One region of the Paraburkholderia sp. GAS199 genome, then DNA from elsewhere that is predicted to be linked to it. Evidence: predicted binding sites of a transcription regulator. Region 1 holds the regulator's gene; each other region holds the start of a gene.
The links. The regulator LexA, encoded in region 1, represses DNA repair genes until DNA is damaged. The targets are predictions, from matches to a motif close to ACTGTATNNNNATACAGT.

Region 1 (4,538 bases):
AGGAACAGCGCGAGAAACAGCAATGCAACGCCGGTCAGAATCCAGCGCACCAGCGGCGACTCGGTCACCGGATCCGGTCGTCGCGCGAGATTCAGCGGCGCGCGCGGCGCCACCGCCACGGCCGCGGTGGCGGCGCTCACGTCTTTAAGCGAATCGCGGCTCATCGCGCACCTCCGCTCACGCCGCCCACGCCGATCACCGACACACTGGCCGCAGCCGGCGCAGGACCCGCGCCGCCCTTGCTCGTGCGACGCTGCAGGAACCACTGCAGGGTATTGATGAACAGCAGCATCAGGAACGACACGACCAGCATCACCACCGCCAGCGCCGTGGCGCCCGCGTAGTCGTATTGTTCGAGCTTGGTGATGATGAGCAGCGACGTGATCTCGGACTTCATCGGCACGTTGCCGGCAATGAAGATCACCGAACCGTATTCACCGAGCGCGCGCGCGAAGGCCAGTGCGAAGCCGGTGAGCAAGGCGGGAAACACGGCCGGCAGCACCACGCGGCGAAACGTCAGCCAGCGCGACGCGCCGAGGCAGGCGGCGGCCTCTTCCTGCTCGCGCTCGAATTCTTCGAGCACGGGCTGCACCGTGCGCACCACGAAGGGCAAACCGATGAAAGTCAGCGCGACCAGCACACCGGCCGGCGTGAAGGCGATCTTGATGCCGAGCGGCACGAGAAACTGTCCGATCCAGCCGTTGCCCGCATACACCGCCGCGAGCGAAATGCCGGCTACGGAAGTGGGCAACGCGAACGGCAAATCGACCACGGCGTCGACGATCCGCTTGAACGGGAACGTGTAGCGCACCAGCACCCACGCGACGAGAAAGCCGAACACCGCGTTGATCAGCGCGCCGCCAAGCGCGGAGAAAAACGTCAGGCGATACGAGGCCAGCACGCGCGGCGACGTGACGGCGCGCACGAACTGGCTCCAGTCGAGCGTCGCGGTCTTGAGGAAGGTCGCCGCAAGCGGAATCAGCACCACGAGGCTCAGATAAGCCACCGTGATGCCGAGTGTCAGGCCAAAACCGGGCAAGGCGCTCGGTTTTCGGAAGGTCAACGTCGTCATGCTGGGTACTCTTCAGGGTTGAGGCCGGCGGCTCTTTTCTGGCCGCCTGGCTAGCCGGAAAGCGCGCTCGATGGGCGCGCTTTCCGGTCGGGTGAAACAGGTGCAGCTATCGTGACGTCAGTGTTTATTGCGGCGAATAGATCGAATCGAACACGCCGCCGTCGGCAAAGTGGGTCTTCTGCGCGTTGGCCCAGCCGCCGAACGAGTCGTCCACCGTGTACAGCTTCAGCTTCGGAAACTTGGCGGTCAGATCGGCCGGCACCTTGTTCGAACGCGGACGGTAGAAGTTCTTCGCGGCAATCTCCTGACCCTGCTCGCTATACAGAAAGTTCAGATAAGCCTCGGCCAGCTTGCGCGTGCCGTGTTTGTCGACCACCTTGTCGACCACCGCGACCGGCGGCTCGGCCAGAATGCTCACCGACGGCACCACGATCTCGAACTTGTCCGGACCGAACTCCTTCAGCGACAGGAACGCTTCGTTTTCCCATGCGATCAGCACGTCGCCGATTCCGCGCTGCACGAAGCTGGTGGTCGCGCCGCGCGCGCCCGAATCGAGCACGCCCGCGTTCTTGTAGAGCTTGCCGACGAATTCCTTGGCCTTCTGGTCGTTGCCGCCCGGCAGATGTTCCGCGTACGCCCATGCCGCCAGGTAGTTCCAGCGCGCGCCGCCCGAGGTCTTCGGATTCGGCGTGACGATCGACACGCCCGGCTTGACCAGATCGTCCCAGTCCTTGATGTGCTTCGGGTTGCCCTTGCGCACCAGAAACACGATCGTCGACGTGTACGGCGACGCGTTGTCCGGCAGACGCTTCTGCCAGCCCTTGTCGATCAGACCTTTGCTCGCCAGCGCGTCGATGTCGTAGGCCAGCGCCAGCGTCACCACGTCTGCCTGCAGGCCGTCGAGCACCGAGCGGGCCTGCGCGCCCGAGCCGCCGTGCGACTGCTTGAAGGTGATGGTCTCGCCCGTCTTCGCCTTCCATTCCTTGCCGAATGCCTGGTTGACGTCCTGATACAGCTCGCGCGTCGGGTCGTACGAAACGTTCAGCAATGTCGTGTCGGCCGCCTGAGCCTGCGCCACGACGCCCAACGCCGCAGCCGTGCCGAGAGCGAGCGTCGCGATGAGTTTTCTGGTCTTGCCTGCCAGCCCCGTGCCTTGATGATTCATGCCAACTTTCTCCGCGTGGTAGTCCGCTAAAACAGCGTGTGGTGTTCTTTTGCGTCGCGGTCACGTGCACATGAGCTGCAACTGGAGGCCAGTCTATCGAAGCGCTTTCATCATTAAAAATAATGTTTCTTCATTCTTTAATACGCAAAAGTGGTAATGACGGCCAGATAAGGCGTTGCGGCACAAAAACGGATGCTGGAGCGTCGATTTGGGGCGCTGGAACGCCACCCCGAGCCACGAACTTAAAGTAATGCTTGAATTGCGCGGAATACTGTATAAAAATACAGTCACCTGTTCATACATACAGTGGCGACATGACCAAACTCACCGCACGACAACAGCAGGTTTTCGATCTGATCCGCCGGGCCATCGAACGCACTGGCTTTCCGCCCACCCGCGCGGAAATCGCCGCCGAGCTGGGTTTCAGCTCGGCTAATTCGGCGGAGGAACATCTGCGCGCGCTTGCTCGCAAAGGTGTGATCGAGCTTGCCGCCGGCGCTTCGCGCGGCATCCGGCTGCTTTCCAATCCGGAAGACGCGCCGCATCAGTTCACGCTGCCGCACGCCAGCATCATGCAGTTGTCACTGCCGCTGATCGGCCGGGTGGCGGCAGGTAGCCCGATCCTCGCGCAGGAACATATCGCGCAGCACTACGCCTGCGACCCGGCGCTGTTTTCGAGCAAGCCCGACTACCTGCTGAAGGTGCGCGGCCTCTCCATGCGCGACGCCGGCATTTTCGACGGCGACCTGCTCGCCGTGCAGAAGAAGAGCGAAGCCAAAGACGGCCAGATCATCATCGCCCGTCTTGGCGACGACGTGACGGTCAAGCGCCTGAAGCGCCGGCCGAACGGTCTCGAGCTGATCGCCGAGAACCCCGATTATGAAAACATCTTCGTTGAAACCGGCAGTGCGGAGTTCGCACTGGAGGGCATCGCCGTCGGGCTGATCCGCCCGGGCGAGTTCTGAAAGTCCGCTGGTTCGCCGAGCCAAAGCCGTCACAACGTTGAATCGCCTGGAGAGACTCATGGAACGCCTTGCCCGCCTGCTGCCTTTTCGCCAGTTCGGTCGTCTGCGCCATTTGCGCAAGCTGGTGCCTTGCTCGTTGATCGAGGCGTCGTCCGCGTCCGTCACGCCATCGCTGTTCGACGAGCCGGCCGGCAACGCCGACCTGCACGGCCTGCCGTCATCGTTGCCGGCTTTTGCACGCGTCTCGCTGAACTCGGGGCTGAATACGGCCGAGCCCGCACGTCGCGCACCGGTGCGCGTCTATCACGGGCCGTCGCGGCTCATCATGGTCGGCACGGTCGACGCGGTGTGCCGCATGATCGATCGCTGCATCGCCGAGGAAGCGAACGTACACGGCGCGGTGTTCGAGGCGTAACAGAATTTACAGGTCTCCCTTACTCCGCAAGTCGTGCTCGGGATCGTTTTCGTGTGGCCGCTGTCCACCCTAGATCACACCTGATGGAGAGCACCACTCGATGGCAGTTCCAACACGCACGCGGCGCAGCACAACACGGCCGCTGATCGTCACACTAATCGTGATTGCGGTCATTGCCGCACTGGGCTTCGCTTACGCCACGCCGTACATCGCGCTGAACAATCTCAAACGCGCGGCCGACGCGCGCGATGCTCCGACCGTCAACGAATACGTCGACTTTCCCGCTTTGCGCGAGAGCCTGAAGCAACAGGTGTCGGGCTTATTGACGCGTCGGCTCGACGCGCATAGCAATGGCAATCCATTGGCCGCAATCGGCGCCATGATCGGCGTTGCGTTGATCGGACCGCTGGTGGATGCGTATGCAACGCCCGATGGCGTGGCCGCGCTGTTGAACGGCATGCCGCCGCGTGGCAATCCGGGCGAACGTCCGCCCGTCCCGCCTGCCGCTGCTAACTCGCCGGGGGCGCCGCAACCCGATACGCCGCAGCAAGCGGCGCCGGCAACACCTGCTGCGGGCAATTCAAACGGTAACGCCAACGGCAATCCCGAGCCCGCCGCGCCACAACAGCCGCCGCAAACCACGGCTGCCTATCGCGGACTCAACGAGTTCGTGGTCACCTATCAGCATGGCGCCGGCGACGCACGTTACGCCGCAATCTTTCAGCGCGAAGGTTTGTTCACCTGGAAACTCGCCGCGGTCGACCTGAACACGCCATGAGGCACGCGCCGGGCAAACGCCCGTCGTAGTCCAAAGCCCGGGGAATCGGGCCGCATGCATCGAACATGCGGCTCGCCATCAGGCAGCGGCCTGCTGCTGTTCCTGCGCCGACGAACACGCCACCAGAATGCTGCACGAAACCC
Region 2 (4,538 bases), on a different contig from region 1:
CCGCGATGCTTTCCATCTGCAACACGTCCGCATGACGGATGGCCGCGTCTTCGTGATTGCGCTCCAGATGCGGCTCGTACCAGCGACGCACCATCTCGAACTCGGCCGGCCATGGCGTCTGCCGTCCGTACACACTCGACATCAGCTTGACGAACGGATGCCAGTCTTCCTGCGCCCGCGCGGGCGGGGCGAACGCGGCCAGCGCATGACCGGCGTTTTCACCGAACTCGGCCGCTTCGCCCGCGAGCGCGCGGGCCACGACCTCGTCCAGCACCTTGGCCGCCGTTGCCGGACCGACGCCCGGCAGCAATTGCACGACCCGGAACCCGGCGACGCGATCGCGCGGATTCTCCGCCCAGCGCAGCACCGCGAGCACGTCCTTGACGTGCACCGAGTCGAGAAACTTCAGGCCGCCGAATTTCACGAACGGAATGTTGCGCCGGGTCAATTCGATCTCCAGCGCGGCACTGTGATGCGCGGCCCGAAACAGCACCGCCTGCGACTTCAGCGTCATGCCCTGCTCGCGCGCTTCCAGCACCTGCTCGACGATATAGCGCGCCTGGTCCGCTTCATCGGCGACCGTGACGAGGCGCGGGCGCTGCGCCGACGCCGTGTCGGTCCAGAGATTCTTGGTGTAGCGCTCGCTGGCGAGTTCGATGACCGCGTTCGACGCCGCCAGAATCGGCGCGGTCGAACGGTAATTGCGCTCCAGCGTGATCTGGCGCGCCGGCGGATCGAAGTGCGAGGGAAAGTCGAGAATGTTGCGAACCGTGGCGCCGCGAAACGAGTAGATCGACTGGGCGTCGTCGCCGACCACGGTCAGGCCGCAGCCGTCCGGCTTCAACGCGAGCAGGATCGACGCCTGCAGGCGGTTGGTGTCCTGATACTCGTCCACCAGCACGTGATCGAAGCGCGCCGACAGATCGGCGGCAATGGCCGGTTCCGCCGCCATGTGCGACCAGTACAGCAGCAGGTCGTCGTAATCGAGCACGCTCTGCTTCTGCTTGGCGTCCACGTACGACGCGAAAAGCATGCGCAAATCGGCTTCCCATTCGCGACACCACGGAAACGCCTGGTCCAGCACGTGGGTAAGCGATGCGCCGGTGTTGACCACGCGCGAGTAAATGGCAAAACAGGTGCTCTTGGCCGGGAAACGCCGCTCCTTCGCCGACAAACCGAGTTCGTGACGCACCAGATTCATCAGATCGGCGGAATCTTCCCGGTCGTTGATGGTGAACGCGGGGGCAAGGCCGATCAGATCGGCGTATTCGCGCAACAGTCGCGCGCCGACGCTGTGAAACGTACCCGACCACGTCAGGCCCTGCGCCAGCGCCGCTCGCGCGCCGAGCGCGGCGCCCGCGATGCGGCTGACGCGCCGCGTCATTTCGAGCGCTGCGCGGCGCGAGAACGTGAGCAGCAGGATGCGGCGCGGGTCGGCGCCCTTCACCACCAGATTGGCGACACGATGCGCGAGCGTGTTGGTCTTGCCCGAGCCCGCGCCGGCAATCACCAGCAGTGCGCCCGGCGGCTCGCCGGGACGGTCCGCGCCGTATTCGACGGCTTCGCGCTGTGCTTCGTTGAGCTTGGCCAGCCAGTCGGCCGCCTCGGCCGCGTCGGGCGATGCAGGCGAAGCGGACGGCGGCGGAGATTCGGCGACTGGAAGCACAGTGGATTGAGCGTGAGAAAGTCTTCGACCGGGTTGGGGAGACAGCGACGCATACTGTATATCCATACAACCCTCGCCGACAAGCGACCCTTTTTTCTGCGTGACGTCGGCGTCCTGCCCACCAATGAAAATGGCCCGGGGCGCATGGTGCGCACCGGGCCACGGTTCCATTCGGCAGCGAGGGCCGTCAGCCGGCTTACTGCTTCTTGGCGTCCTTCACGTTGGCGTCCGCGTTCGCCTTGTCGGCGTCGGCCTGAGCGTCCGTCTTTTTCTTGTCGGCCTTGGCTTGCGCCACCGACGCCTTCTTGTCGGCCTTCGATTGCTCCTTCGCGGCCTTCTTGTCGGCGTGCGTCACCGGCGCGGCGGCCGGGTCGCTAGCCTGCGCGAAAGCCATGGTCGACAGACAACCGGCAATCAGCGCGGCGTAGATCCTGCTCATCGATTTTTGGCGAGTCATGCGTACCTCCTTGATTGACGGGAGCGATTCCGCTGCCGGCGCGTGTCAGTGCGTCACGTTAGTGCTTCACGTCCGCGCCGTCGGTCTGGTCGCCCGCCTGACCTTGCATGTTCATCTTCATTTCGTTGTTGGCAGTCTGCTTGTCCGCCTTCTGGTTGATCTTGGCGTCACGCACCTGCTGCTTGTATTGCGACTTGGCGGCCTTCTGCTGATCCTTCAATTCCGCCTTCGATGCCTTCTTCGACGTGCGATAGTCGGCGTTGGCCTGAGCATTCGCGTCGCGCTTCTGCACCAGCGGATCGGTCGAACCCGACGCCGTCAGGCGGGTCGGTGCCGGCGTCACGCCTTGAGCGGCCGGTGCGGCCGGCGCCGCGCCCGGAGCCTGAACCTGCGCCGACATCGCGGCGTCCGGCTGGGTGGTTTGCGCCATGGCGGCCGTAGCGGCAAAGGCGGTCAAAGCGGTACCGATCAGGAGTGTGCGAATCTGGGTCATGGCTTAATCCTCTCTAAGTTTGTTGTGTCGCGAGCGCTCGATGGATCGTGGCGCGTGGTGTGTTCCGCTGTTCCACGGTCATTCACGTTGTTCACGTGAGGCGCCCGGCATCCCTGTCACTGGAAAACCAGCAAGCTTTCCTGCTGGAATCCACTTTAAGAGGGAAAATCGTGAGAAACGACCAGTGTTACGGAACGTTTCACTTTCCGACAATTGCATAACACTTGCATAACACCTGCTTGCAATTGCCTGTGCCGATCTTCCCGCGCACGCGACTTTCATCCAGGGCAAGCTTGTGGCTTATGATGCGAACCCTTTGCCTGAAGGTGCAAACGCCATGCCCAACCTCGATTTCACCCTGACCGGCGACTACGTCGAACTGCACAATCTCCTGAAGATAACGGGTCTCGCGGACAGCGGCGGCTCGGCGAAAATGATGGTCGCCGACGGCGCGGTCACGGTCGACGGCCGTGTCGAAACGCGTAAAACCTGCAAAATCCGCGCAGGCCAGGTCGTGCTGCTCGGCGACACGCGCATTGCCGTGCACGAAGCCTGACGACCGCGAGGCGCATACGCGGAGAGACGCCGCCCGCGTCCAACCGCCGACTCCGGAAAATCGCAGGACAGTACGCACCAGAATCGTGCTTCCTCCATCGACATTGCCTGACGAAGGCAATAAGCTGTCAGCTTCGATCGAACCGACAACCGGCTGACAGCCGCCGCTCGCATCCGGCGAGCCTTACCCTTCCATGACTCAATCCGGCTTCACCCGGGTCGCCGCCCGGCCGCCGACCCTCACCCGCCACGCCGCCGACACCGCCAGGCTCGCCGCGCCGCTCGCGATCGCGCAGTTGTCGCAGATGGCCATGGGCGTCACCGACACGATCCTGCTCGGCTCGCTGGGCGCCGACGCGCTCGCGGCCGGCGGTCTCGGCGCCAACCTGTTCTTCGTGGTGGTCACGTTGCTGCAGGGCGTGCTGACCTCGGTCAGCGTAAGCGTCTCGCACGCGCGCGGCGCGCAGAACGAGGGGCGTGTGCCGCACATCTACTGGACGGGTCTGGTGCTGTCGGTGCTGCTGTCGGTGCCGGCGTTCTTCCTGCTCTCGTTCGCCACGCCCATCCTGCTGGCGTTCGGCGAGCCGGCGCTGCTCGCGCACAACGTCGGCGAATATGCGGCGGTGCTGCGCTGGGGATCGCTGGGCAGCCTGATCGGCGTCGGACTGATGCGCTCGTTCCTGCCGGCAATCGGCGCGGCCAAGCGGCTGCTGTGGGTGTCGCTGGTTAGCGTGGTGGTCAACGGCCTGCTCAACTACGGGCTGATCCACGGTGTCTACGGTTTGCCGCGGCTGGGCTTTCTCGGCTCGGCGGCCGCCACCTCCATTACGGTCTGGCTGAGCGCGCTCGTGCTGATGGCCCTGCTGCATTTCCGGCCGCGCTACCGGCATTTCGTCGTCGCCACGCGGCCGAACGTGCCCCTGATGGGCGAACTGTTCGGCATCGGCTGGCCGGTCGCCATTACGTATGGCGTCGAATCCACGCTCTTTCTCGCTACCGGCCTGATGGTCGGCCTGCTGGGCGAATCGCAACTGGCCGCGCATCAGATTGCGCTGAACGTCGCCTCGGTGGCGTTCATGGTGCCGCTCGCCATCGGTCAGGCGGCCAATGTTCGGGTCGGCTACTGGTCCGGCGCCGGGCAGCCGCTCGCCGCCCGCCATGCCGGTTTCGTCGCGCTGGCGCTGGGCGTCGGCTTCATGACGCTGTCGGGCATCGTGCTGATCGCGGCACCGCACTGGATCGTCGGCCTCTACTTGCATCTCGACGACCCCGCGAACGCGGCCACCGTGACGCTCGCCAGTTCGCTGCTCGGCGTGGCGGCAATTTTCCAGATCGTCGACGGCATGCAGACGGTCGGTTCCGGCTGC
Region 3 (4,538 bases), on a different contig from region 1:
CGTTTATCGCGTCACCTATTCGGCGCCCTGAGCCCGCCTCGCGCATCGGCTCAGAATTCACGCGCCTATATAGGAACCGCTATTCCGATGCGGTCTTAGCGCATGTGACCGCCTGCGTGCCGGCGGGCGTAGAATGCGCCTCGACCCGCTGCCGCCGATGCAGTCCGCCTTTCGACCCGCTCTCATCCCTTTCTCGCCTACATGTCCACTCTGGTTTCGAGTTCTCCGCGCTTTCGATCCAAAACCATCACCGCCGCGCTGGCTTTTCTGTTCGGCAGCCTGGGCGCGCATCGCTTCTATCTGTACGGCATGCGTGACATTTACGGCTGGGCGCATCTGCTCGGTACGCTAATCGGCATTCCGGGCGCAATGCTGCTGGTGGCAAGCGAGCGCGCTTCGATGCTCGGTTGGCTGCTGGTGTTTCCCGGCGCAGTCTCGCTACTCGCCGCTTTTCTGGCCGCTATCGTCTACGGTCTGCGCCCCGACGAAAAGTGGGACGCGCAATTCAACGCGCAAACGCAGCGCACGAGCCGTTCAGGCTGGACGGTTATCTTCATCGTGATTTTTTCGCTGCTGATCGGCGCGTTTCTGCTCATGACCGGCCTTGCCATTTCGTTCCAGACTTATTTCGAAAGTCAGGTGCAAGCCGCCAAAGCGTTGTCGCAGTAAAGCTGGCGGCATTAGAAGAGTCTTAGTTGAGGGTTGACCGGTGCCGGCTCGGCCGCCGGCTTCGGCGGTTCGGCCCGGCGAAAATGCGACATATCCAGAATGCCGCGATCGCGCTGATTCAATCCCAAACGACGCGCCGCATTATGAAACCGCTGCTTCAGCAAGTCGGCCCATAAACCTTCGCCTTTCATTCGCGTGGAAAAGGACGAGTCGTAATCCTTCCCGCCGCGCATGTCGCGCACGCGGCTCATGACGCGGTCGGCGCGGTCGGGGAAATGCGCACTCAGCCAGTCTTTGAACAGTGGCGCGACTTCCCAGGGCAAACGCAGCACGATATAGCTCGCGTTCGTTGCGCCCGCCTCCGCGCATGCTTCCAGCACGCGCTCCATGTCCGGCTCCGTGACGAACGGAATAACCGGCGCAATGCTGACGCCGACGGGAATGCCCGCCTCGCTCAGCGTGCGGATTGTGCGCAAACGGCGCGACGGCGTGGCCGCGCGCGGTTCGAGCGTACGTGCGATCTCGGCATCGAGCGTGGTGATGGTAATGGCAGCCATGAACTGACCGCGCGCCGCCATTGGCGCCAGCAAATCCAGATCGCGCTCGATGAGCGACGACTTGGTGATGGCCGCAAACGGGTGCCCCCGCTCGCTCAGCACTTCGATGACTCGCCGCGTGATCTGCATGTCCCGCTCCGCCGGCTGCCAGGCGTCGGTATTCACGCCCAGCGCGATCGGCTCGGGCACGTAAGATTTCTTCGACAGCTCGTGCTGCAACAACTCCGGCGCGTTGATTTTCGCGTAGATGCGACTTTCGAAGTCGAGACCCGGCGACAGGCCCAGATAACTGTGGGTGGGCCGCGCAAAGCAATAAATGCAGCCGTGCTCGCACCCGCGATAGGGATTCAACGACACGCAGAACGGAATATCTGGCGACGCATTGCGCGTAAGTATGGTTTTGGCTCGCTCTTCGAAGACCTGCGTGCGTAGCTTCTTCGGCTCGTCGCCGTCTTCTTCAAGCGGCTGCCAGCCGTCGTCTACCGCCTCGCGCTGATCGACTTCGTAGCGGCCTTGCAGATTCGTGACCGCGCCGCGCCCCTTTCTGGGCGCAGGCGGTGCAATGGAAAATTCGGGGCAGGAATCGGTCACGGCGGCGGCACTTGCAATTACAAGACAGGATCGCGCCGCAAAAGGAAACGGCGCAAATTACCTGTATAAATATACAGTGTTTACGCCGTTTGTCGAGCCTTGCCATCACGCTCAGAATGGAATGCCCGTTGGCCCCGCTCAGTCGCCGACAGCGATGGTCAGCGTCTCCTTGATCTCTTCCATCACGACATAGCTTTTCGACTGCACGGCGCCCGGCAACTGCAGCAGGATGTCACCGAGCAGCTTGCGGTAGTCCGCCATTTCGCCAATGCGCGCCTTGATCAGATAGTCGAAATCGCCCGACACCAGATGGCATTCCAGTACCTCGGGAATCTTCTGCACCTCGCGGCGGAACTGGTCGAACATGTTGCCGCTCTTGTGATCCAGCGTGATTTCGACGAACACGAGCAATGCCGCCCCCAGTTCCGCCGGATTCACGCGCGCGTGATAGCCGGTAATCACACCGTCGCGCTCCATACGCTTGACCCGCTCGATACAAGGCGTGACCGAGAGTCCGACCTGTTCCGCGAGGTCTTTCATCGCCATCCGGCCGTCCTGTTGCAGGAGTCGCAGGATCTTGTGATCGAGTTTGTCGAGGGCCCGGATCGGTTGGCGCTGTGTTCGCATGGTGTTTTTGCTGAAAATCTTGAAAATACAATAACAAAACCTACCTGACTGTTAATAGTATAGCGGTTAACACTGGACAGTCCGCGTTAGACCTCGTCAATCGAACGAACGCAAAACGACACGGCGAGTGCGGCGTCCACCGACCTCTTATCGAACATCTGGAGCAGCTATGCGAGTCGTCGTTTTGGGCAGTGGCGTCGTAGGGGTGACGAGCGCTTATTACCTCGCGCGCGCCGGTCACGACGTGACCGTGATCGACCGTGAAGCCGGCCCGGCACTCGAAACCAGCTTTGCCAACGCGGGCCAAATCTCGCCGGGCTACGCGTCGCCGTGGGCGGCGCCGGGCGTGCCGCTGAAGGCCGTCAAGTGGATGTTCCAGAAACATGCGCCGCTCGCCATTCGCCTCGACGGCACGCAGTTCCAGCTGCAATGGATGTGGCAAATGCTGCAGAACTGCACGTCGTCGCGCTACGCGGTCAACAAAGGCCGCATGGTGCGCCTCGCCGAATACAGCCGCGATTGTCTGCAGGCGCTGCGCGCCGAAACCGGCATCCAATACGAAGGCCGGACGGGCGGCACCTTGCAGGTGTTCCGCACCGAGCAGCAGTTCGAAGGCGCGGCCAAAGACATCGCGGTGCTGAAAGAGGCCAACGTGCCCTACGAACTGCTCTCGCCTGCCGAACTGACACAGGCCGAGCCGGCGCTCGCGGCGGTGTCGCACAAGCTCACGGGCGGCTTGCGTCTGCCGGGCGACGAAACCGGCGATTGCCAGATGTTCACCACGCGCCTCGCCGCGCTCGCCGAAGAACTCGGCGTGAAGTTCCGCTACAACACGCCGATCGATTCGCTCGCCATGGCGGGAGACCGCATCGCCGGCGTGCAATGCGGCAGCGAGCTGGTACGCGCGGACTCGTTCGTCGTCGCGCTCGGTTCCTACTCGACAAAATTTTTGTCCGGCCTCGTCAAGATTCCGGTTTATCCGCTCAAGGGTTATTCGATCACCGCGCCGATCGTCAACGAAGCCGCCGCGCCGGTGTCCACCGTGCTCGACGAAACGTACAAGATCGCCATCACGCGTTTCGACGACCGCATTCGCGTCGGCGGCATGGCAGAGATCGTGGGCTTCGACAAATCGCTGCGCGAAGCACGTCGCGCCACGCTGGAACTGTGCGTGAATGATCTGTTCCCGGGCGGCGGAGATACGTCGAAGGCCAGCTTCTGGACCGGCCTGCGCCCGATGACGCCGGACGGCACGCCGATCGTCGGCCGCACGCCGGTTTCCAACCTGTTCCTGAACACCGGCCACGGTACGCTGGGCTGGACGATGTCGTGCGGCTCGGGTCAATTGCTGGCCGACGTCATGTCGGGCAAGCAACCGGCCATCAAGGCTGACGACCTCTCGGTCCATCGCTACCTTGGCGAAACCGGCGGAGCGCATCGTCCCGCTTACGCCTGAGCATCGGCATCGAAGCCGTCGCAAACATTAGCGACGGTGACAGGCTGCAAGACAAACGGCGCCTCACGGCGCCGTTTGCTTTTTGCTTCAGCGTTCGCGAATGATCGCGACGCCCGGCAAGCTCAGAACTGATCGTCCGACAAGGCCAGCACGCTCTCGCCGCCCTTCGCGGTGACGATCGACGCCTCGAGCGCCGACGCCTGCGCCAGCACATGCTCGGCATAGAACTGCGCGGTCGCGATCTTGGCGCCGTAGAACGACGGATCTTCGTCGCGTTTTGCCGCCGCGACCAGCAACGCGCGCGCCATCTGCCAGCCGCCCAGCACGACGCCGGCCAGCTTCAGATACGGCACACTGCCGGCGAACACCGCGTTCGGATCGCTCTTCGTATTCGCCACGACGAAATCGACCACGGCGCTCAACGAGTCGTGACCCAGCGCCAGATATTTCTTCATCGATGCAAACGCGGGACCTTGCTGCGAACCGAGCGCTTCGACCGTTTCCGCGACGCCGGCCAGCAGCGCCTTCGCGACCTTGCCGCCGTCGCGAACGGTCTTGCGGCCGATCAGGTCGTTGGCCTGAATCGCGGTGGTGCCTTCGTAAATCGGCAGAATGCGTGCGTCGCGATAGTACTGCGC

Region 2: P3T18_RS24720 (ATP-dependent helicase) is a predicted target of LexA. The motif match lies at 1,720-1,737, and genes of this name have one in related genera.
Region 3: P3T18_RS24520 (PA0069 family radical SAM protein) is a predicted target of LexA. The motif match lies at 1,878-1,895, and genes of this name have one in related genera.

Annotation. Positions count from the first base shown of each region.
Region 1 is NZ_JBNDMM010000004.1:389,046-393,583, reverse strand. Features, by position in the region: gene cysW (sulfate ABC transporter permease subunit CysW) at 1-164, opposite strand, end outside; gene cysT (sulfate ABC transporter permease subunit CysT) at 161-1,072, opposite strand; gene P3T18_RS18675 (sulfate ABC transporter substrate-binding protein) at 1,197-2,237, opposite strand; gene lexA (transcriptional repressor LexA) at 2,552-3,202, shown strand; gene P3T18_RS18665 (hypothetical protein) at 3,261-3,617, shown strand; gene P3T18_RS18660 (DUF2939 domain-containing protein) at 3,718-4,395, shown strand; gene P3T18_RS18655 (universal stress protein) at 4,474-4,538, opposite strand, start outside.
Region 2 is NZ_JBNDMM010000007.1:58,559-63,096, reverse strand. Features, by position in the region: gene P3T18_RS24720 (ATP-dependent helicase) at 1-1,666, opposite strand, end outside; gene P3T18_RS24715 (hypothetical protein) at 1,863-2,123, opposite strand; gene P3T18_RS24710 (hypothetical protein) at 2,182-2,616, opposite strand; gene P3T18_RS24705 (RNA-binding S4 domain-containing protein) at 2,954-3,172, shown strand; gene P3T18_RS24700 (MATE family efflux transporter) at 3,366-4,538, shown strand, end outside.
Region 3 is NZ_JBNDMM010000007.1:17,640-22,177, reverse strand. Features, by position in the region: gene P3T18_RS24530 (PQQ-dependent sugar dehydrogenase) at 1-31, shown strand, start outside; gene P3T18_RS24525 (NINE protein) at 202-669, shown strand; gene P3T18_RS24520 (PA0069 family radical SAM protein) at 681-1,817, opposite strand; gene P3T18_RS24515 (Lrp/AsnC ligand binding domain-containing protein) at 1,956-2,444, opposite strand; gene P3T18_RS24510 (D-amino acid dehydrogenase) at 2,614-3,900, shown strand; gene P3T18_RS24505 (acyl-CoA dehydrogenase) at 4,023-4,538, opposite strand, start outside.